One region of the Cerasibacillus sp. genome, then DNA from elsewhere that is predicted to be linked to it. Evidence: riboswitches for the same ligand, from Rfam matches in the RefSeq annotation. Region 1 holds a riboswitch; each other region holds the start of a gene.
The links. Region 1 has a riboswitch for S-adenosylmethionine ahead of VIG73_RS00505 (methionine ABC transporter ATP-binding protein). Riboswitches for the same ligand answer to the same signal wherever they lie in the genome.
Positions count from the first base shown of each region.

Region 2: it holds a riboswitch for S-adenosylmethionine, as region 1 does, so the genes downstream of both, metK (methionine adenosyltransferase) here and VIG73_RS00505 (methionine ABC transporter ATP-binding protein) in region 1, are expected to answer to the same signal.
Region 3: it holds a riboswitch for S-adenosylmethionine, as region 1 does, so the genes downstream of both, VIG73_RS03150 (O-acetylhomoserine aminocarboxypropyltransferase/cysteine synthase family protein) here and VIG73_RS00505 (methionine ABC transporter ATP-binding protein) in region 1, are expected to answer to the same signal.

Region 1 is NZ_DATBTY010000003.1:61,616-69,426, reverse strand. Features, by position in the region: gene VIG73_RS00510 (methionine ABC transporter permease) at 37-699, opposite strand; gene VIG73_RS00505 (methionine ABC transporter ATP-binding protein) at 680-1,714, opposite strand; SAM riboswitch class I at 1,810-1,919, opposite strand; gene VIG73_RS00500 (aldehyde dehydrogenase family protein) at 2,061-3,539, opposite strand; gene VIG73_RS00495 (CvfB family protein) at 3,734-4,594, shown strand; gene VIG73_RS00490 (hypothetical protein) at 4,630-4,839, opposite strand; partial or broken gene VIG73_RS00485 (BCCT family transporter) at 5,100-6,646, shown strand; gene VIG73_RS00480 (class I SAM-dependent methyltransferase) at 6,796-7,395, shown strand; gene VIG73_RS00475 (DUF6526 family protein) at 7,513-7,811, shown strand, end outside.
Region 2 is NZ_DATBTY010000073.1:264,168-271,978, reverse strand. Features, by position in the region: gene VIG73_RS13320 (class I SAM-dependent methyltransferase) at 1-77, shown strand, start outside; gene VIG73_RS13315 (gamma carbonic anhydrase family protein) at 74-607, shown strand; gene metK (methionine adenosyltransferase) at 684-1,880, opposite strand; SAM riboswitch class I at 1,994-2,100, opposite strand; gene pckA (phosphoenolpyruvate carboxykinase (ATP)) at 2,288-3,874, shown strand; gene VIG73_RS13300 (ABC transporter substrate-binding protein) at 4,088-5,080, shown strand; gene VIG73_RS13295 (ABC transporter ATP-binding protein) at 5,091-5,879, shown strand; gene VIG73_RS13290 (ABC transporter permease) at 5,860-6,666, shown strand; gene ytkD (RNA deprotection pyrophosphohydrolase) at 6,770-7,240, opposite strand; gene VIG73_RS13280 (hydrolase) at 7,379-7,699, opposite strand; gene VIG73_RS13275 (o-succinylbenzoate--CoA ligase) at 7,757-7,811, opposite strand, start outside.
Region 3 is NZ_DATBTY010000018.1:66,736-74,546, reverse strand. Features, by position in the region: gene VIG73_RS03170 (Ig-like domain-containing protein) at 1-887, shown strand, start outside; gene VIG73_RS03165 (DUF2207 domain-containing protein) at 1,102-3,045, shown strand; gene VIG73_RS03160 (cytochrome c oxidase assembly protein) at 3,238-4,050, shown strand; gene VIG73_RS03155 (homoserine O-acetyltransferase/O-succinyltransferase family protein) at 4,140-4,979, opposite strand; gene VIG73_RS03150 (O-acetylhomoserine aminocarboxypropyltransferase/cysteine synthase family protein) at 4,994-6,292, opposite strand; SAM riboswitch class I at 6,375-6,492, opposite strand; SAM riboswitch class I at 6,591-6,684, opposite strand; gene VIG73_RS03145 (DUF1269 domain-containing protein) at 6,744-7,310, opposite strand; gene VIG73_RS03140 (peptide MFS transporter) at 7,442-7,811, opposite strand, start outside.

The DNA.
Region 1 (7,811 bases):
TTTGTTTTTATGTTTTTTTAGTGTGTTTTCCGATAATTAACGTCGCATAACAAGTTTAGATAAAGTGTTTCCAATCCATTGGGCCAACTGAACCATGACAATTAGGATTAAGACAGTAACAAGCATGACTGTCCCGTCAAATCGTTGGTAACCATAAGTCATGGCAATATGACCTAGTCCCCCGCCACCGACAGTTCCTGCTACTGCTGAGAAATCAATCAAACCAACAGAAACAAAGGTTAGCCCTAAAATGAGTGGCCCTAATGCCTCTGGAATTAACACAGTAAATATGATTCGTAATGGACTTGCCCCCATCGCTTGTGCTGCTTCAATCACGCCAGGGTCAATACTAACGAGGTTATTTTCTACGACTCTGGCAATCGTAAAACTAGCTACAATCGTCATTGGAAAAATTGCTGCCACTGTTCCAATCGTCGTCCCGACAACAAGCCGTGTTAACTGTGAAATCGCGACAATGAAAATAATAAACGGGATCGGGCGAATGATATTAATAATGATGTTTAATACTTGAAAAACAAGCTTATTTTCTAAAATATTGTTTTCCCTCGTTACAAATAGTAAGAGTCCAACCGTAATGCCAATAATTGACCCAAAAATGAGTGTCATAACGACCATCGTAATCGTCTGTCCAGTTGCTTCAACGATTTGTGGCCAAAAACTAGACCAATCCACTTTCATCTTTTGTAACCTCCTTGATGTCAACGAGTTCTTCTAATTCTTGTAAGACTTGGTTAATGGCTTCTTTATTTCCAGTAAATGAAATCAATAAATTACCGAATAATTTATCCTGTAATTCTCGAACAGATCCATAAACAATATTGAAATCAACACCATGTTTCCTTGTAACTGTTGATAGAATCGGTTCGTTTGTAATGTCTCCTTTGAAAATTATTCGATATAGAGTTTCTCCACCATTTGACTGCCATTTTTCTAAAATATGTTTCGATGGTAAATCTTGTTGTACAGATTGAACAAAGCGCTTTGTCGTAGGATGCTTCGGATTAGTAAAGGTCTCAAACACATCCCCTGTTTCAATCACTTCCCCCTTCTCCATCACCGCTACTTTATTACAAATTTGCTGAATAACGTTCATTTCATGTGTAATGAGTAAAATCGTGATTCCAAGGTCGCGGTTAACGTTTTTTAATAATTTTAAAATGTCAGCGGTCGTATCGGGATCAAGTGCTGATGTCGCCTCATCACAAATGAGTATATCCGGTGAATTAGCGAGAGCACGTGCAATGCCGACACGCTGCTTTTGTCCCCCTGATAATTGATCTGGAAAGTCTTTCGCTTTATCTTCTAGTCCGACAAAACGGAGTAGTTCCATCACGCGTTTTTCGCGCTCCTGTTTTGGCGTACCCACTAGCTTCAATGGATAAGCCACATTCCCAGCAACTGTCCGTGCATTGAACAAATTAAAGTTTTGAAAGATCATACCGATATTTTGCCGGCGTTGTCGTAATTCTCTTTGCGATAACTTCGAAATATCAACCCCTTGAATATGGACAGATCCAGAAGACGGACGCTCTAACATATTAACGAGCCGTAATAACGTACTCTTTCCTGCTCCACTGAATCCGATAATGCCGAAGATATCACCTTCTTCAACGGTCAGTGATACATCGTTTACGGCATGTACTTTCCGTTTACCAGATGTAAATGTCTTAGATACATTTCTAAACTCAATCATCAACAGGTCCCCCTTACGTTCATTCATGTTGTTAATTAAAAATCCCCCTTTTCTTATCAAGTAAGAAAAGAGGGATTCTAGTAAAAGAATCATTCTTCTCATCTTTCAAATACGAACGTATTTGCAGGAATTGGCACAGTTTTCTTAAATAGAATCTGCTGCCGAGATGTCATCGGGCCTGTCCCTCAATCTCTCTTGATAAGAAATGATCAAGTATTTAATTTTATAAAAAGATTTATATGCTAGTCTAAGCCGAAAAGAATAGAAAGTCAAGGTCTTTTGTAAAATAAAATGATTGAGACAAGTCAATTAAATAAAAAGAGGAGGAAAAGCCTCCTCTTAAAACTTATTTATCTAAATTCACCCATACAGATTTAACTTCCGTATAGTTATCTAAAGCGTAACTACCCATTTCACGTCCGATTCCAGATTGTTTGTATCCACCAAATGGTGCCGCAGCATCAAAAGCAGTATATGTGTTAATCCAGACTGTCCCGGCCTTTAAGTTGTGTGCTAGGTAATGGGCATCGCGTAAATTCTCTGTCCAAATTCCTGCAGCTAAACCGAAATCTGAGTCATTCGCTTTAACAACTAAATCGTCCATATTATCAAAAGGAATAGCAGCTACAACCGGTCCAAATATTTCCTCTTGGGCTATCGTCATTTTATTATCAACGTTAGCGAAAATTGTTGGTGCAACGAAATAACCATTTTCAAATGGGATATGCCCACCAGTTACTAACTCTGCTCCTTCTTGGAGTCCTTTTTCAATATAGTCTGTGACTGTTTTTTGTTGTTGTGCAGAAATTAATGGTCCCATTGTCGTTTCTTTATCTAAACCATTACCTTGCTTAATTTGTTTGGCATGGTTTTCTAATTCAGCTAAGACATTGTCGTACATATCTTTTTGAATGAAAATACGGCTTCCTGCACTACATACTTGTCCTTGGTTGAACATAATACCTTGAAGAGCACCAGGGATTGCTTTTGATAAATCAGCATCAGGTAGAATAATATTTGGTGATTTTCCACCTAATTCCAGTGTGACACGTTTCATTGTGTCTGCTGCTGATTTCATAATGGATTTACCAACAGGTGTTGATCCCGTAAAGGCAATCTTATTCACTTGTGGATGATCAACAAGTGCTTGTCCAACAGAACGTCCACTACCAGGAAGAATATTAATGACCCCATCAGGGAAGCCTGCTTCTCTTGCCAATTTTGCTAAATATAAGACAGATAGTGGTGTATTCATCGCCGGTTTCATAACAACTGTACATCCTGTAGCAAGTGATGCACCAAGTTTCCATGCTGCCATCATTAGTGGGAAGTTCCAAGGAATAATAGACCCAATAACTCCAACTGGCTCATGCCGAGTATAGTTAAAATAATTCCCTTGTACAGGAATGGTTTGACCGACAATTTTAGTCGCCCATCCTGCATAATAACGGAAATGTTCAATGGATAGAGGAACATCCGCATTCATTGTTTCGCGAATTGGTTTTCCGTTATCTAGTGTTTCTAGTTGGGCGAGCTCAAGTTTATGCTCTTCCATTAAGTCAGCGAGTTTATAAATAATGCGACTTCTTTCGGCCGTCCCCATCGTTGACCAGGGACCGTTGTCGAAAGCTTCCCTTGCTGCCTTAACCGCTAGATCAACGTCTTCTGTACCTGCTTCAGCCACTTCAGCAATCTCGTCCCCTGTTGCTGGATTATATGACTTAAATGTCTTTCCTGAAACAGAATCTACGAACTTTCCATTGATATAAAGCTTTTTAACGCCTTTTAGAAAGTCCTGAAGCCTTGGACTAAGTTGTTCCGTCATCGAAATCGCTCCTTATAGCTAAATTTAATTACACAATAATTATAATACGTATAGTAGTATCCCTGTAAAGTAATTGAACTTGGAAAAAAGAACATTCATTTGCATAAAAATTTGGAAAAGCGACATGGATATGTTACTTTCAAAGAGATAAAGTAACAAGTAATCAATCTGTGAACATAGAAAGAAGGTTTAAGATGCATTCAATCCAAATTGGCACAATACAAATGATGACTGTTTCGCAAAAAGCTGAAACTGGATATGTACTCCAAAAAGGTGAGACAGAGGTCGTTCTTGTTGATCAAGAAGTGACGGAAGAGTTAGCAATAGGTGACAAAATAGACGTCTTTGTTTACCCAGATAAACGAGGTCAGCTCATGGCATCAATGAAGTTACCACAAATGGTTATTGGCACGTATGGTTGGGCTTCTGTCGTTGAAGTTATTCCTAATCTTGGTGTATTCGTTGATATCGGAAGTTCAAAAGAAATTCTAGTATCTGTTGACGATTTGCCAGTCATTGAAGCGGTGTGGCCGACTGTTGGTGACAAGCTATATGTAACATTAGGTCAGGATAAGAAAGGACGTCTGCTTGCGATTCCAGCATCCGAAGAAGAATTAAGAAGTGAGTGGGAACCCGCAAATGATATAGAGTTAAATGATCGAGTCAATGGTCATATTTATTTAACGAGTAAAGAAGGCAGTGCGTTGCTGACAGAACAAGGCTACAGAGGATTTATCCATCATACAGAAAGAGAAAGGGAACCACGATTAGGCGAGTATGTCAATGGTCGTGTCATTGAAGTGAAAGAAGATGGTACGCTTAATGTATCACTTTTGCCATTTAAGCATGAGCGGATTGATGATGATGCTGAGGTGATTCTCACTTATCTCAAACAACAAGATGGTGTCATGTCTTTTAATGATAAAAGTAGTCCCGAATCGATTCAAGAAACATTTCATATGAGTAAATCCGCCTTTAAACGTGCATTGGGTCGTTTAATGAAACAGCGTCACATCATTCAAGAAGACGGATATACGAAATTAGTTGATAAATGAAAGACACCGCGTCATTGGAACGTTTATGAATATACTCACCACATACCAAAAAGGGCTGAACGATATCGCAAAGCAAGCGACCGTACGGCCCTTTTCACTTTATTTTTTTCAATCGTGATGATTGCTAAGATGAATGCTACGATGATAAAAAAGATTGTTGTTAAAAAAATCATTATAGAAGTTTCAATCGTAAAGAAACGATCAATTAAAAAGGCAAAAGCTTTAAAATAGAGAAATGTCAACACAATAATGAATATCCAATCATTAAATCACCACTGACAAAGCATTAATCAAAATATAACCAATTATTCATCCCTTTGCAGCACAGAGAAATATTCAGTTTTCATAGATATCACTTGAATCATAAGTGAATGTTATGTACTTTCATATAAAGGCATAAACAAAGGGAGTTGTAACTATTATTGCTTGTAAAATCCCATAGCGATGTTTTTCTTTGTTAAAAAGAGGCAAACTAAAGAGTAAAATTATAATAAAGGAGACAAGCATGGGTAAAACGGTTTTTAGAAATCCAGTATTCATTGTATCATCAGTTATTTTGTTCATTTTAGTCATTATCGGAGCAATCTTTCCAAAATCATTTGGAAGAGTAGCTAGTCAGCTTTTTAATTTCACGACAACAAAATTCGGCTGGTTTTATTTACTCGCCGTATTTATTATTATTTTATTTTTAATCGGCTTAGCTTTTAGTAAATATGGGTCGATTCGTCTTGGTGGAAAAGATGAGGAGCCTGACTTTCCGTTCTTTACTTGGATCGGGATGTTGTTTTCAGCTGGTTTTGGTGCTGGTTTAGTCTTTTGGGGTGTCGCAGAGCCAATGAGTCATTTCTTTAATACCCCGTTTGCAGGCATTGAAGCAGAAACGGAACAAGCTGCTCGCGTTGCCATGGGTTACTCCTTTTTTCACTGGGGCATTAGCCAATGGTCAGTCTTTGCGATTGTCGGTTTGGTCATCGGATTTCTCCAGTTTAAAAAAAGCAAAGACGGTCTCGTATCAACAGCTTTAGAACCCGTTACTGGAAAGCGTCCAGGTGTTAAACATACAATCGATTCATTAGCTGTTATATCGACGGTATGGGTGTGGCAACATCTATCGGTTTAGGTGTTATGCAAATGAACGGGGGACTAACTGCCGTCTTTGGTACCAACCAATCGATTACGGTTCAAATGGTGCTGATTCTCACTGTCTTCTTAGCATATATGTTATCCGCAACAACAGGGCTTAATAAGGGGATCCGATTCCTCAGTAATTTAAATCTTGGACTTGCTCTAGGATTATTGTTATTTGTATTTTTTACTGGCCCAACCGTTTTCATTTTAGAAACATTCACATTAGCTATTGGTGATTATATCAATAGTTTCGTTTCTTATAGTTTAAGGTTAGAACCTTATGTTGGTGGTCATTGGGTTCGTGATTGGACAATTTTCTATTGGGCATGGGCAATTGCGTGGTCTCCGTTTGTAGGAGCCTTTGTCGCACGTGTGTCGAAGGGAAGAACAATCCGTGAATTTATTTTCGGAGTCATGATTGTACCGCCACTAATAGCCTGTTTATGGATTGCTGTCTTTGGTGGTACGGCACTGTGGAATGATTTAAATCAAGGAACACAGATCGCTCAAGCAGTAGACGCCGATTTAACACAGGCGTTATTCCAAACATTTGAGCATGTTCCATTTACACCGGTACTTAATGTCTTAGCCGTATTACTTATTTTTACATTCTTGATTACGTCGGCTGATTCAGCAACGTATATTTTATCGAGCATGACATCGTATGGAAGTTTAAATCCCCCACTTGTTGCAAAAATTGTTTGGGGTGTGCTCGTGTCAGCGATTGCTGCTGTCCTACTCTATGCAGGCGGTTTAGAGGCACTACAAACGGCATCACTCATCTCTGCATTACCATTTACGGCTATTTTGCTCATACTTATAATTGCGATTGTCAAATTACTAAAAAGAGAATTATTACCGATAAAGAAATCGGACTTACGACGTTTTAAACGTCTAGAAAAAGAAGCGAACAAAATGGATTAACATATTAAACAGCCTCATTTCATTATTGGAGTGAGGCTGTTTTTATCATATGTACTTGTATTCTTTTTTCTTAATAGTATGATAGGGGATTAGATAGTAGATTTATAACTATGAAAAATAAAGAACATCAAGAATAGGGGAAGAAGAAAGTGGTTGAGAGAAAGTTTGATCAGTTATTGGGGATTCGGACAGACGGAATCCGCGAATGGCGTGGCAATGTGCCGTATAATCGTTATGAACCGACACCATACGTCGCACTAGAAAAGCTGTTTCAAGCATATCGTTTAGAGGAAGATGATGAAGTCGTTGATTTCGGTTGTGGGCGTGGGCGTGTTTCATTTTATATTCATCACCGTTTTCAGGTTCCTGTGACAGGTGTTGAAAATAATGATAAAACATTTGAAGAAGCACTGGATAATGAAGCATCTTATCGACGTGGTCGCGAACATATCATGGCACCACTCGATTTGGAGTATGGACTTGCAGAAATGTATGAAATTGAAGAGACGGAAAACTGTTTCTACTTTTTCAATCCTTTTTCTGTAAAAATATTTCAGAAAGTTGTCCACAATATCATGACATCACTTAAAAGACATGATCGCCCTATGGACCTCATTCTCTATTATCCGTTACCAGAGTATAAGCAGTTTCTAAAACAAAAGACACCTTTCCGCCTGATTAATAAAGTTCGTGTACCTGAGGCGAATCACGGCAAACGTGGTAAATTTAAGATATATCGATACGCGTAAAAGGAGCTACCAAGTACCCCACTTACCTTGAGTACCATCTATTAACGATGGAATAGTATATAGTGTATGGGGTATTTCATTCTATGCTGAAAAGGAAGTTTAGAGGAGGCTAGGAGAGTGAAACAAGATCAAAACTATGAAAAACATGTCCGTTATGACCCTGTCCAGCATTTCGTATGGTTACCCGTTAGTTTACTCACGATTATTTTAACGGTTGTATTTACTGTTCAGTCAGTCCGTGCTGGAGAGATGACCGTGTCTGTGTTCATTTTAATCGGACTTGTCATCATGTCATTTCTAGCTGGTTTTCTGGCAAGGCGTAATCCACTGAAAACACAAGATCGCATCATCCGCTTAGAAGAGCAAATGCGCTACTACATGATAACAGGAAAACGAATCGATTCCCGTTTAACAGT
Region 2 (7,811 bases), on a different contig from region 1:
AATATGGATTTATTAATCAAAAAAATAAACCACCATTTATTATTGCGATTCAAAAGAAAGGAGATAGAAACAGATGATACATTCATATAAAAATCATAAGCCAAAAATTCATGACAGTTCTTTTGTTGCTAAAGACGCAGTGATTATCGGTGATGTTGAAATAGGTGAAGAATCTACCATTTGGTTTAAAACAGTCATTCGCGGTGATGTCGCATCGACGAAAATCGGTAAACGAGTCAGCGTCCAAGATTTAACGATGATTCATCAGAGTCCCAATCTTCCAGTTATTGTAGAAGATGATGTCACTATCGGGCATCAAGTTACCTTACATTCCGGTATTGTTCGAAAAAATGCACTTATCGGAATGGGATCTATTATTTTGGATGGAGCTGAAATCGGGGAGAATGCTTTTATAGGTGCAGGTAGTCTCGTTCCTCCTGGTAAAAAGATTCCTCCATATACGTTGGCATTTGGAAGTCCTGCTAAAGTGATTCGGAAATTAACTGACAAAGATTTGGAGGAGATGAAACGTATTCGAGAATCTTATGTAGAGAAAGGAAAGTACTATCGCGAGTCCACTAATTTAGCAAAAGAAAATAATATATGATTCTTACAAAAAAGGCGGATCACTTTTACACGACCCGCCCTTTTATATGTTTCATTATCATTCAGTGATATTTATACTACATAACAAAAGATTTCAGTTCTTCTATCCTATCTATCTTCTCCCAAGGGAATTGGACATCTGTTCTGCCAAAATGACCATATGCAGCTGTATCTTTAAAAATCGGGCGTTGTAAGTCAAGCATTTGGATGATGCCAGCGGGACGTAAATCAAATATTTCACGAACAGCTTCAACGAGTTTCTCTTCACTGACCTCTCCCGTACCAAATGTATTAACAGAAATAGATACAGGTTCTGCCACACCAATTGCATAAGCAATTTGAACCTCACATGATTTAGCAAGCCCAGCCGCAACAATATTTTTAGCAACATATCTCGCTGCATAAGAAGCTGAACGGTCTACTTTAGTTGCATCTTTTCCACTAAATGCTCCTCCACCGTGTCGCGCATAGCCACCGTAAGTGTCAACAATGATTTTTCTTCCGGTTAAGCCAGCATCTCCTTGTGGACCACCAATAACAAATCGACCAGTCGGGTTGATAAAATATTTCGTTTGTTCATCTAGTAAATGTTCAGGAACAATCGGTCGAATAACATGCTCATGTAAATCACGTTCTATTTGTTCTCTTGTGACTGCTTCATGATGTTGAGTAGATATAACGATTGTATCTACTCGAATAGGTTGGTCATTTTCATCATACTCAATCGTAACTTGGGTTTTTCCATCTGGACGTAAATAATCAACAATTTTTTCTTTACGTACATCAGATAAACGCTTTGCCAATTGATGAGCTAACGAAATAGGTAAAGGCATAAGTTCTTCCGTTTCATCACATGCATACCCAAACATTAAACCTTGGTCTCCCGCTCCGATTAAATCTAAATTTCGGTCTGAATCTTGTCCTTCACGAACTTCTAAAGATTCATCAACTCCACTTGCAATGTCAGGAGATTGTTCATCAATCGCTGTTAAAACAGCACATGTGTCAGCGTCAAATCCATATTTAGCACGTGTATAACCAATTTCACGAATGGTACGTCTGACAACTTGTGGAATATCGACATATGTCTCTGTCGTAATTTCCCCTGCAACGAGAACCATGCCAGTCGTAACAATCGTTTCACAGGCTACTCTTGCGTTGGGATCTTTTTTCAGAATTTCATCTAAAATTGCATCTGATATTTGATCACTAATTTTATCAGGATGGCCTTCTGTTACGGATTCTGACGTAAATAATCGACGGTTTTTCTTCATTGAGATTTATTCTCCCTTTATATAAATGGTACGGAACTCCAATTCTCGCAAAATATCACTATAAATAAGAAAATCCTTTCCTTATAGTGAGGAAAGGATAACGTGGCCTTTCGCTCTTATTGTTCAAGGTCAATGCCCTTGCATCAGGTTAGCACCTTTTCACTATGTGATGGTTGCTGGGTTTCATAGGGCCTGTCCCTCCACCGACTCTGAATAAGAGTATCCGTTCAAAAATATAGTAGCGAAACACCTTGTTTATGTCAACTTTTTTAACATTTAATATAAAGTTTAAATAATCCTTTTAATTAGTATGGACTATTGATTCAAATGTGCTATACTATTATTCAGGTTGAATAATAATTTAAATAAAAATGAACTTAAATTAATAAAAAGGCAGGTAATTAAACGTGAGCATTGTGCAAGAATCAATTCGAAGTCTTTCAGATCTCCCTAATTTACAGGATAATCTTTCTACTCCAAAATTAGTTGAAAAGATCGTATCGCGCAAAGAAGGTATTCTCACTTCAACTGGAGCAGTTCAAGCAACAACTGGTAAATATACAGGGCGTTCACCAAAAGATAAATTCATCGTGAAAGATGACGTTTCAGACAACCTTGTTGAATGGGGCAAAGTTAACAAACCAATTGAAGAAACAACATTTCTAAATCTATTGGAAAAAGTCGTTAACTATTTAGAAAAACAAGATGAAGTATTTGCACTCAATGGATTTGCAGGTGCTGATAAATCATATCAATTACCTATTAAAGTATATAATGAGTACGCATGGCAAAATCTTTTTGCTAAACAACTATTTATTCGTCCAACAACAGAGGAATTAAAAACACATGAACCTGAGTTCACCGTTATTTCTGCACCATCATTTAAAGCAGACCCTGAAGTAGACGGCACTCACTCAGAAGCATTTGTATTGGTTTCATTTAAACATCGTATTGTGTTAATCGGTGGAACTGAATATGCTGGTGAAATTAAAAAGTCCATTTTTTCAGTGATGAACTTCTTACTCCCACAGAAAGACGTTCTATCAATGCACTGTTCAGCAAATGTCGGTAAAGATGGTGATGTTGCTCTATTTTTCGGTTTATCTGGGACTGGAAAAACAACCCTTTCTGCTGACAAAGACCGTCAATTAATCGGTGATGATGAACACGGTTGGAGTCCAGACGGTGTTTTCAATATCGAAGGTGGTTGCTACGCAAAATGTATCAACCTATCCGAAGAAAAAGAGCCAGAGATCTATAATGCCATTCGTTATGGATCTGTGTTAGAAAACGTCGTAGTTGATAAAGAAACACGTGAACCTGATTATGATGATACTACATTTACCGAAAATACGCGAGTCGCATACCCGATTGAACATATAGAAAACATTGCTAAACCAAGTATGGCAGGTCACCCAAAAACAATTATTTTCTTAACAGCTGACGCTTCAGGTGTTCTACCGCCAATCAGTCGCTTAACAAAAGAACAAGCCATGTATCACTTCTTAAGTGGTTACACAAGTAAATTAGCTGGTACTGAAAGAGGAATTACTGAACCAGAAGCAACATTTTCAGCTTGCTTTGGAGAGCCATTCTTACCACTAGCTCCAGTAACATATGCAAAAATGCTTGGAGATAAAATTGATAAACATCAAGCAAAAGTATTCCTTGTTAATACAGGATGGACTGGTGGAAAATATGGTGTTGGAAAACGAATGAATCTTAGCTATACACGTGCAATGGTTCACGCTGCATTAAAAGGTGAACTGAACGATGTCGATACAGTTAAAGATGACATTTTCGGCTTAGACATTCCAACAACAATCATGAACGTTCCAGACGAAGTACTCATCCCGCGTAACACATGGGAAGATAAGGATGCTTATGATCAAACTGCAAAAGAACTAGCCGTTAAATTCCATGAGAACTTCCAAAAATTCGCCCATGTAAGTGATGATATTGTAGAAGCTGGTCCAATATATCGCCCTAATTAATTATGCTTCCTCATCCCAAGAGGATTTTACTATAATATGAAATATGAAAAGAGCTGCCCAAAAAGTCTTTTTGGCTTTTGGGGAGCTCTTTTTTATTTGTGTAATGACTTATCAACAATCCCTTTGTCAAAAAATATCTTTCTAGGCGTTCACACATCTTTTTTCCATGCATAAACTGTTTTGTGACATATCTTGTTAGAAAGGATAATAAAAATGAGACATTTTTTTATGATAGCTGTGCCACTTTTCTTTTTAACTGTACTTTCTTCGTGCCAATCAAATGATCAAGCGCTTACGAAGCTTAACCTCGCAGAAGTCACCCGTTCACTCTTTTATGCTCCACAATATGTGGCAATCGAAAAAGGATTTTTTTCAGATGAAGGACTAGATATTCAATTACAAACGACATGGGGTGGCGATAAAACAATGACAACGCTTCTTTCGGGTGGGGCCGATATTGCTCTTGTCGGTTCGGAAACATCTATTTATGTATACGCACAAAACCCAAAAGACCATGCTGTTAACTTCGCTCAGTTAACGCAAACAGATGGCACCTTTTTAGTCGCAAAAAGTCCGAAACCTCATTTTTCATGGGAAGATCTGAAAGGTGAATCATTTTTAGGTCAACGTAAAGGCGGCATGCCACAAATGGTCGGTGAATTTGTTTTAAAAAAGCATGAGATTGATCCTCATAATGATTTGACATTATTACAAAACATTGATTTTGGAAACATTCCAAGTGCATTTGTATCTGGAGATTCTGAGTATGTACAGCTCTTTGAACCAACGGCAAGCGTATTTGAAAAAGAAGGCAAAGGGCATGTCATTGCCTCGTTTGGTGAAGAATCTGGAAAAGTTCCTTATACCGTTTATATGGCGAAACAAAGCTATTTAAACGAACATCCTGAAATCATTAAACAATTCACGCGTGCGATATATCGTGCACAAAAATGGGTTGAATCACATGAAGCAGAAGAAATTGCTGATATCATTAAACCCTACTTTGAAGATGTTGATTTACAAATCTTAACGACTTCTATTGAACGGTATAAAAACCAAAATTCATTTGCAACAGACCCTATTTTAGCAGAAGATACATGGGAAAATTTAATAGCCATCATGGATGCTGCTAGTGAACTACCAGATGATGCACCCTATGACGCACTCGTCAATACAGACATTGCCGAAGAAGTGATGAAAGAGTAGGAGGGATGGCATGGCATTTTTAAAATTAGAACATGTCTCACACCTTTATTTTACAACCAAGACATACACAAAAGCATTGGATGATATTTCTCTTTCGATTAATCGTGGTGAGTTTGTTTCGATTTTAGGATCAAGTGGTTGTGGTAAATCAACACTTCTGTCAATTATTGCCGGCATCCTAAAGCAAACGAAAGGAAAAGTGCTTTTGAACAATAAACCACTTCAGCAATCAGAACATGCATTAGGCTATATGCTCCAACAAGATTATTTATTTCCTTGGAAAACAATTATTGACAACGTCTTGATTGGATTAAAAGTGCGTAAGATGCTGTCAGAAGACACAAAAAATAAGGCTTTAAAACTACTCGATGAAGTCGGCCTACCTCAGCTTGAAGACACTTATCCAAATGAGTTATCAGGTGGCATGCGCCAGCGTGTTGCTCTTGTTCGAACATTAATGACCAATCCGGAAATTTTACTTCTCGATGAACCTTTCTCAGCATTAGATTATCAAACAAAATTAAAGTTAGAAAATCTCGTCTATCGATTATTAAAACAGTATCGTAAAACAGCGATACTCGTTACTCATGATATTGGTGAAGCCATTTCATTAAGCGATCGAATTATTTTAATGGATACCAATCCAGGCCGAATTTCTACAATAGTCGATGTACCCGATGTTTTACGAGAAAAAATGCCATTTTTGGTAAGGAGACAACCGAGTTACCAACAACTTTTTGATCAAATATGGGAAGTTTTGAACAGAGGGAGTGATGAAAATGGAAGAGGAGGCACGTGATTTAAAACTATTTAAGACATATCAAAAGAATTTATCACGAGAACGAAAATGGACTATCATTTGGCAGCTTATTATATTTATTAGTTTTTTTGCATTGTGGGAAATATCAAGTCGTTTCTATTGGATCGATCCATTACTGTTCAGCTCCCCTTCTCATATAGTCACACTATTAATCGAGAAATTTAAAGATGGTTCGATGGTTGTCCACGCACAAGTGACTTTGTTTGAAACGATTCTCGGCTTTATTCTCGGAACCATTATCGGTATTCTCATTGCTGCATGTCTCTGGCTACTTCCGCGCCTTGCAAACATACTTGACCCTTATCTCGTTATCTTAAATGCCATGCCTAAAGTAGCGCTTGGACCCATAATTATCGTAGCTCTTGGACCTGGATATACATCTATCATTGCAATGGGGGCAATCGTCTCTGTTATTATCACAACGATTGTCATTTATACTGGTTTTAAAGAAGTGGACCCTAATTATTTAAAAGTGTTACAAAGCTTTAGAGCAACACGATGGATTTGTTTTAAGGAAGCCATCTTTCCCGCTACATTACCTGTTATGATTTCGACATTAAAAGTTAATGTTGGTTTAGCTTGGGTGGGGGTCATCGTTGGAGAGTTTCTTGTATCTAAGGAAGGGTTAGGGTATTTAATCGTGTATGGATTTCAAGTATTTGATTTTACACTTGTTATGGCAAGCCTCATATTAATTGCCATCTTTGCCGCTGTGATGTATAAAATCGTTGAAAAGCTAGAGAAAAAGTTAATTAAAAATGATTAATTTTACTTTATAAAGAATATCTTACTATAGGAACAGGCGGAGAAAAATAAAGCTCATCTCCGCCTGTTCCATTCAACTCCTTGAGGATAAAGAGTGACTCGAATCATGTTGTTGTTTCTATTATTTTTTTCATACAATATGTTAAGACATCGTCTTTCATAATAAAACTATATTTCTTCTCCTCTTTTATATTTTCGGGTAATTCCTCTAATAATATAGGTCCATATGTTTCGAAGTATGTAGGTTGTTCCTCAAGTTTTTTGATTTCTGCAAAATACACATTTTTTATTACGGTACTTGCTTTCCCATTGACATGATATTGTCCGATATAATCAATCGTTTCAACAATCCCACCAGTTTCTTCTTTCACCTCACGAATGGCAGCTTGTTCAGCTGTTTCACCTTGCTCAACTTTACCTCCCGGAAACTCTAAACCTCTTTCCTTGTGGTTCGTTAACAACCATTCGTTTTTATATTTACAAATAACCCATACATGTTTCGGTTGTTTAGAAAATGGGTGATTCTTAAACGAAAATCGCACTTGATTTTTATAATAATCCGTAAAAATATACATATGTCAGCTACCTTTTTAATCATTTTACACATATTATTGCATCATACTTTTCCTATTTTAACATGAATATTAATTGAAAGACAGAAAATAAAGAGGGTGTCCGATTTTAAACTATCGAAAACACCCTATGGTTGTAAATTAAAGAAATGTACGTTCATTAATGCCCATTGAGTGGATATGAGCTTTTGTTTCCTCATCCCCAAGTTCGTGGATTAATCGAATAGCGGTTAGGAAATGCTGATCATAATTATGATTAGATGAATCTTGATGGTATTGGACAAATGGGATATGAGCACGCCAAAAAGATACCCAGTTTTCATCATCCATTGCATTTAAAATCGCCCTTAGCTGATGCACTTGTTCATCTGTTGCCTGAATAACAAACTGATCATTTCCTTCATGTTTGTTACGTGAAATGTTATGTGTCGCCATATCGATATAGTATGTTTCTTTCGTCAAGACAAACACCTCCTACCCATAATGTGTCACAATGATGGGTAGGACATACAAAGGGTTTTATCTTTTTGTATGAAGCATCGCTTTTAATTGGTGACGCATTATTTTATTCGAT
Region 3 (7,811 bases), on a different contig from region 1:
TTGTGACGTATTCGGATAAACATTTAGATAAAAAGCGGACATCGGTTACATTAAACAAGCGCCCATTTGGTGGGACACCACGCTTAAATAATGCTGGTGATTTTGAATTAAGTGAAGAACTAAAAAATGAAGGACATTACACATTAAAAGCTGTCATTACGGATCTAGCAAATAATATTTCCCAGCAATCTGTGCACATGACACTTGATAAAACAAATCCGAAAATCATTTTTTCAGAACCAATCAATGGTAAATATTTTAACGAAGTGATTATTCCAGAGTTCGAGATTTTCAATGAGCTAAGTGATTATGAGATTATAGCTCTAACATTGAATGGTGAACCATATGAGCTAGGCGACCCAATTGATAAAGATGGTAAATATGTCCTTTCTATTGAGGTTAAGGACCAAGCAGGAAATATTGCAAGACAATCATTTGAATTTATTATCGACATGACACCACCGAAAATAGAATTTACTGGTGCTAAAGATGATGAAACATATCATAATCCAGTAAAAGTAGAAGTGAGTGTCGTCAATCCAGAAGATTGGATTACGTCAATTACTAAGAATGGTGATGTACTCGAAGGAGAAATAATCGAGAAAACAACCGATGGCAAACCAACAAAAGTTCGCCTCAACTTTAGTGATATTGCAAACTATAATATTTCAGTTGAAGCTGAGGATACAGCGGGGAATAAAGGCGAAAAAAGCGTTGAGTTTAGTATTGCTGAGCAAAGCGCTCTTACAAAATGGTTCGAAAACAAAACGGTTTTCTACGGTTCACTCGTTGGAATCTTTATCGCCGTTTTGCTTGCTGGTATATTATTAGCACTGAAACGACGGAAAGATGATGATTCAGAAGTCGGGGTAGAAGAAGCAAGTTAACCGAAAACTAGGTAAATCTAAACCGATGTAACAGGATGATCTGTCTTGAGAAAAGCTCCCTTTTGTTGAGGGAGCTTTTTCTATGATTTTTAGTAGAAAGCAAGCGTTGAACAACTGGTTGTAATCTGACGCTATTTTATTAGATCGTGCGAAACTTTTTCCAGCTTTATTCGTATGAAGAGATAGGAAAATACTCATAGAGGAGGACAGGAAGATGGCTACTAAGAAAAGTAAAAATAAGATCCTCAGATACATATTAATATTTGGTGCACTTATAATTGTTGTTCCTACATTTTGGTTCAATTTCTTTAATGACGATAATGACCGCTCTTTTTCCATCGATCAAGTAACGATTGATGCAGAGATTAAGGAGAATGGTGCCATTCATGTTCGGGAGTTATATACATATTCATTTTCTGGTGAGTTTAATGGCATGACACGTTCTATTTACTCGGATATTGAGAATTTCAAGGCCTATCTTCTTAATGATTCCACACTGAAAATAGATGATGAAGCATTGTTTACACAAGATTTATCAGATTTAGCTTTGCTTGAAGTTGAATATGATGACGATGATCAAGTATATAAAGTGATTACGAATTCTAAAGATGAAATGAAGCATGTTGTCTATGAGTATGATATTTTTGAGTCTGTTAAAAAATATGCTGATGTTGCTGATTTAACGTATTCATTTTTTGATGAAACGAATGAAACTGACTTACATGATGTTACGATAACGGTAAGACTTCCGAATTCTAATATGACAGAAGTCGCATCCTTTTTACATGCGGATTCAGGAGAACTTGTAGAAATAGGAAATGGTGTACGCTATCAGAATGATTTATTGAAAGCAGGTGCAGGATCAGAAATCCGGCTTATTTTTCCGGAACACTTTGTTGCGGCGGCTGAACGTTATAAAAACAAAGTAGTTGGACAAGCCTTTTTACAAGAAGAAAAGGAATTAGCGAAACGTCGTGCGGAACTAGATGATAATATGAATCAACTCCGTCCGTATGTTGTGGGGGCAATTGTGATTGTTCTAGCAATCGGTCTCATTTTATTTATAAAGCACCCGAATCGCCATCGTGGACAGGATGATCTTGACGATCTGTTTAATCTATTGGAAGAAACAGACCCACTTTTTATTCAATATGTAGATGACGGTGGTTTCAACAATGCGAAAAGTATAATAGCAGGATTATTTTCATTGAAACAACGGGGCATCATTAAGATGGAAGCTGTATCATCAACGCGTTTTTCAAACGAAACAACGTACCGCTTCACTATTGGTGATAGCCAAATGAAGTGGACTAATTTAGACGCAGCGGATCAATATTTATTAAGTTGGTTATTCACTGAAAAAGGTGAAAAAGGCTCCTATTTTATGCTCGATTCTATCCTGGAACACGAAGAGGAGAGCGATCAGGTTAAGGAAGCAAAAGCTGAAAAACTTGAAAAAGGAATGGATGGTTGGTCAACTCTTTTAAATGAGCGTGAAGGGTATTTGGATTTCCACTCACCTTTCCGAGGCTATTCGATATTTTCTATACTATTATTAGCTATCTCTTATAGTATCTTCTTTATTATTGCTCAGATTGATCTAGTGACATCGTTTGACCAAACGATTATTAAGATTATTCTATCCGTTGTTGGTTTACTTGCTATTATGTTTAGTCGTAATAAATGGATTCAAAGTATTTCTTATATCACACTTATAGTACTGACAAGTATTTTTATGACGTTTACATTAACGACATGGTTAGCCTTTCTACTCTATGCGACGGCATTTTTCATGATTTTAATCAATGCGAATTATATTTGGCATGACCATATTAAAAAATTCAAACGTGCGATTCGCATCGCCCGTATTGAATATCGAAAAAAACGCTATCCAATTGGCATTGATTCAACACAAATTGAAAGACGACTTGAAAATGCTATCATTCTTGGTGTAGGCGAAGAATATGGGAAGCAAGTTGGCAAAGACGAGCAGGTTAAACAACTCGATGCAAGTCATCTTCCGCTATTAAGTAATCCTTATATTGCTGGAAGCACATTCGATCTCGTTCTAATTGATTTATACAGCACGGTCGATGCATCATCAAGTTCTTCTAACACAACTTCATCAGTTGGTGGGGGAGGAGCTGGGGCGTTTTAAACGGGATCGTTCTTGTAAGCTATTTTCAAGCTAACTTACTTTGGTTCACCGCGGGAACAATCGGGATATAATGTAGCACTAAGTACCCGTAGCAAGACTATTTTTAACATGTTTGTGAATAATTATATTCTCTTTATCATAGTGATGTAAGGTGTGGTAAAATGTGATTAGATGATAAAGGATGTGGTGGATATGATTGAGGCTCTACTTCACGGACAGGGAACATGGAATCTGCCATTGTTAGGGATTGCGATGATTATGTTAATGTTATTTTGGTGGTTCAGCCGACGGGATTTTACTACGAACAATCCAACTGAAGGACAGTGGCACTTCCACTGGATACAGTCATTATTTTTTGTTGGTGGCATCGTGTTACTCTATCTCATCGTTGGCAGTCCGCTTCTGGTCATTAGCTATTTATCATTTAGTTTTCATATGATTCATATGAGTGTGTTATTTTTTGTTGTTCCACCGTTATTACTTCTTGGTGTTCCGTATCAATTGTATATCGCATTCCGTCGCATTCCTTTGATAGAAAAGATAGCTGAAATCATCACACCGAATCGTGCTCTTATAGCGTTTTCGTTTCTATTTTTACTCTATCATATCCCGATGTTTTTAACGTTTTTATCTACCTATGCACATGGGCAACGGTTATTTATGCTTGTCTTATTTTTTTTATCGTTCCGTATGTGGTGGCCGATTGCTTCACCCAACCGTAAGCGACGTCTAGACCGACAGAAGATGAAACAATACGCGATGAAAAGCGGCATATTTATTATGCCCGCTTGTTTGTTTTTTATTGCAAGTGGCTGGCTAGGCAGTGTACCTAATCCATTTTTTTCACAATTGACGACGCATCTTTGTATCCCACCTAATGGTTATATTCCACCATTATTGCCACCTCCTTTTAATACAAAATACGATCAAGTGTTGGCGGGATTATTGATGTTGGGGTTACACAAGGTCGCATTAACCGTAACATACCGTCTCAGTACGAAATAATTTATTATTTTATTCTCCATAGAAAGGATGCGATCAATAAAAACACAGAGCTACTACATATAAACTAGCTCTGTGTTTTCTATATTAGCCTACAAGTTCAACCAGTTTTCAAAAAACTTCTTAGCATGTTCAAGCCATGGAGCTGTCAGATTATCATTTTTTGGTGGTTGAACTCGTATCCCGTGCTTTTGATCACGTTCATATTCTTTTTGTAATGTATCTTTTTCATATTCGGGATGTGCTGTTAAATAAATATGTCGGTTATCTTTCGATTTGACGAGTGTGATGCCTGCTTCTTTTGATTTGATAAGTATCTCAAGCTGTGCCACTTGATTTATTTCAGCTTCATTTAGGTAGACATAGCGTGAATGGGGCATCAAGAAACCGTTATTTAATCCATTTAGTAAGTCGTGTTTTTCACAGATTGTATGTGGGAAGATGCCAAATATTTTCCTAACTGTCGTCAACTTCTTTAAATCGTGATGGTAATACAAACCAGCGACTGCTGCCCAACAGATATACAGGGTGGAAGCAGCATGTTGATGTGTATAAGAAAATATTTTTGTTAGCTCTTCCCAATAATGTATCTCTGAAAAAGGTATAAATTCAAGTGGTGCACCAGTAATAATGACACGGTCATAGGTTAATTCCTGAATATCGTGGAATGTTTTATATGCTTTGGCCAAATATGCGCTATCGGAATTTTTTGGCTTATGGCTTTTCATGTGTAAAAAGTCAACCGTTACATCAAGTGGCAAGCTCCCAATAAGCGAAAGAAATTGAAACTCCGTATCTATTTTTTTCGGCATTAAATTAACAATTAATAAGCGAATTGTTCGGTTGGAATGTTGATTATTATCTTTAATGCAAATCCCTTGTTGCTTTAATCGTTTAATCGAGCGCAAATGTCGGTTAACATATAACACCACCAATCACCTCATTTTCATTCATTTGCTTGAACTGCTATTTTAAGTGCTTGGTCAATATCTTGTAATAAATCGTCTGCGTCCTCAAGACCGATGGACAGGCGAATCATATCAGGTGTCACACCGGCTTGTCGCTGTTGCTCTTCACTTAATTGGGCATGTGTCGTGCTTGCTGGATGAATGACAAGTGATTTCGCATCCGCAACATTTGCTAGATGAGAAAATAATTGTAAGACTTCGATAAAGCGGCTGCCTTCTTTAACGCCACCTTTAATTCCGAATGTAAAGATTGATCCAGCTCCGTTTGGAAAATAGGTTTGGGCTAAATCATAATATTTGTTTCCTTTTAGATTTGGATAGTTCACCCATGAAACGAGTGGATGTTCATTTAAAAATTGGACAATTTTCTTCGTATTAGCGACATGTTTTTCCACGCGTAAGGAAAGAGTTTCTAACCCTTGTAAAAATAAAAATGAATGAAATGGGCTTAAAGTAGCACCCGTATCCCTTAATAGTTGTACACGTGCTTTCGTAATAAAGGCGGCTGTACCAACATCTTTGGCATATGTCATGCCATGGTAGCTCGAGTCTGGTTCATTAAATTCAGGAAATTTCTCGTTATCAAGCCAGTTAAAATTCCCACCATCGACAATCACACCACCAATCGATGTTCCGTGACCACCGATAAACTTCGTCGCTGAGTGAATGACTATATCAGCTCCGTACTCGATTGGACGGATGAGATATGGCGTGCCAAAGGTGTTATCGATGATTAATGGTATATCGTGTGCATGGGCGATGTCAGCTACTTTTTCAATATCAACAAGATTAATGCCTGGATTCCCAATTGTTTCCAAAAATAAGGCCTTTGTCTTATCGGTAATTGCACACTTAAAATTTTCTGGGTCATCTGGATTGACAAAGGTTGTCGTAATACCGAGCTTAGGTAGGGTGGTCGAAAAAAGATTGTACGTTCCACCATATAATGTGCCTGCTGAAACAATGTTGTCACCTGTACCTGCGATATTAATAATCGCATTTGTTATTGCGGCTGCCCCAGATGCAAGGGCAAGTGCACCGATTCCACCTTCCAAGGCGGCAATTCGTTTTTCAAATACATCGGTTGTCGGGTTCATGATGCGCGTATAAATATTACCTTCTTCTTTTAGTGAAAATAAATTTGCTCCATGCTCGACGCTGTTAAAAACATAAGATGTTGTTTGATAGATGGGTACAGCCCGTGACCCTGTTGTCGGGTCAACCTCCTGACCAGCATGAACTTGTAATGTGTCGAACTTTAATGTTTTGTTACTCATTTGTTTCTCCCCTTATTTTTGATATATAAAAACCCCTTTCATCGTATAGACGAAAGGGGAGTTTATAATAAATTACTCTTCCCTCTCATCTTTCTCATTGGGAGCTCCCCAAGAGTAGGATTTAGCACCGTTTCAGAAGATTACTCTGAAGGTTGCCGAGGTTTCACAGGGCCTAATCCCTCCACCTCTCTCGATAAGAGTTTGTTATTTAATTTTTATTTAAATCCTATGGCTTAAAGATTTTTCTATGACTAAAACAAAAAACCTCTTTCGCTAATAACTGAAAGAGGAGTATCATCTCTTATCTTTCAGCTCTTGCTGCAGGAATTAGCACCTTCATATGAGGTTGCTGGGTTTCATCGGGCCTGTCCCTCCACCACTCTTGATAAGTTTATTTATAAGGTTATATGACATTGTAGTCATAATTCAGATAAATGTCAAGGGTATTTTTTTATTGTTCGTCGTTTCGTTTTGCTTTGTCTTTATCGAACCAACGCTTTTTGGCTTCTTGTTGCAGTTCACGTTCTGTTTGTCTTGCACGTTCAATTTCTTCTTTAACAAGTTCTAAGTCAAGTTGTAATAGTCTGCCACCTTCTAATTCATCATAGGCTAAGTCTTGTAATGTATCACGACTTTCAGCAGTTGCAATGACCATTAGTCCAGTTTTCCCCGGAGAGATCATTGATAGCGTTTGATCAAAGACTGACATCGCATCTCGTACTTCACGGGCATCACCTGAAGCACCAATCATTGTACCAGATACCCATCCTAATAACATGCCAATTGGTCCTCCTAAAATACCAATCAATAAACCGATTAGACTACCACGAGATGTTTTATCTGGTCCGGTCATATCCATGAAATCTTTTATTTGCAGTTTTTCTTCAACACTATTCGTTATGACTGCCATCTGTTCGATTTGAACTTTTTTTGCAACATGTAATTGTTTAAGCTCTGAAAATGCTTGATATGATTTACTGTCTTCTTCAAATGTCATGATGAAAACACGCTTACCCACACGATCACCTCAATTCTTTTATTCACTCTCATCTTATCATAGAAGAATGGAAAAAGAGAATATTTGCTAAATCAGTTTATACATAAAAAACCCTAATCTGTATGTCTCAGATTAGGGTTGTGTGACGAATTTTATTTAACACCAATCATATATTTTTGAATTTTCGGAGCTACTATAAATAATAGGAAACTGAGTGCTACAGCCGTTCCACCAATTAATCCGAAGTAAAAGACTTCAGTTTCAGGCGTATATAGTTTTACGAGCTGAGCGTTAAGCGCTTGTGCTGCAGCGTTTGATAAAAACCAGAGACTCATTGTTTGGGCAGAGAAAGCTGCTGGTGCTAGTTTTGTTGTTGCTGATAATCCAACTGGTGATAAACAGAGTTCCCCAATAACAGCTAATAGAAAACTTAATGTTAACCAGATAGGATGGACAAGTGCCTCTGTTCCATACATGAAAGCTGGCACAATCATGATTATAAATGATAGCCCAGCAAAGAAT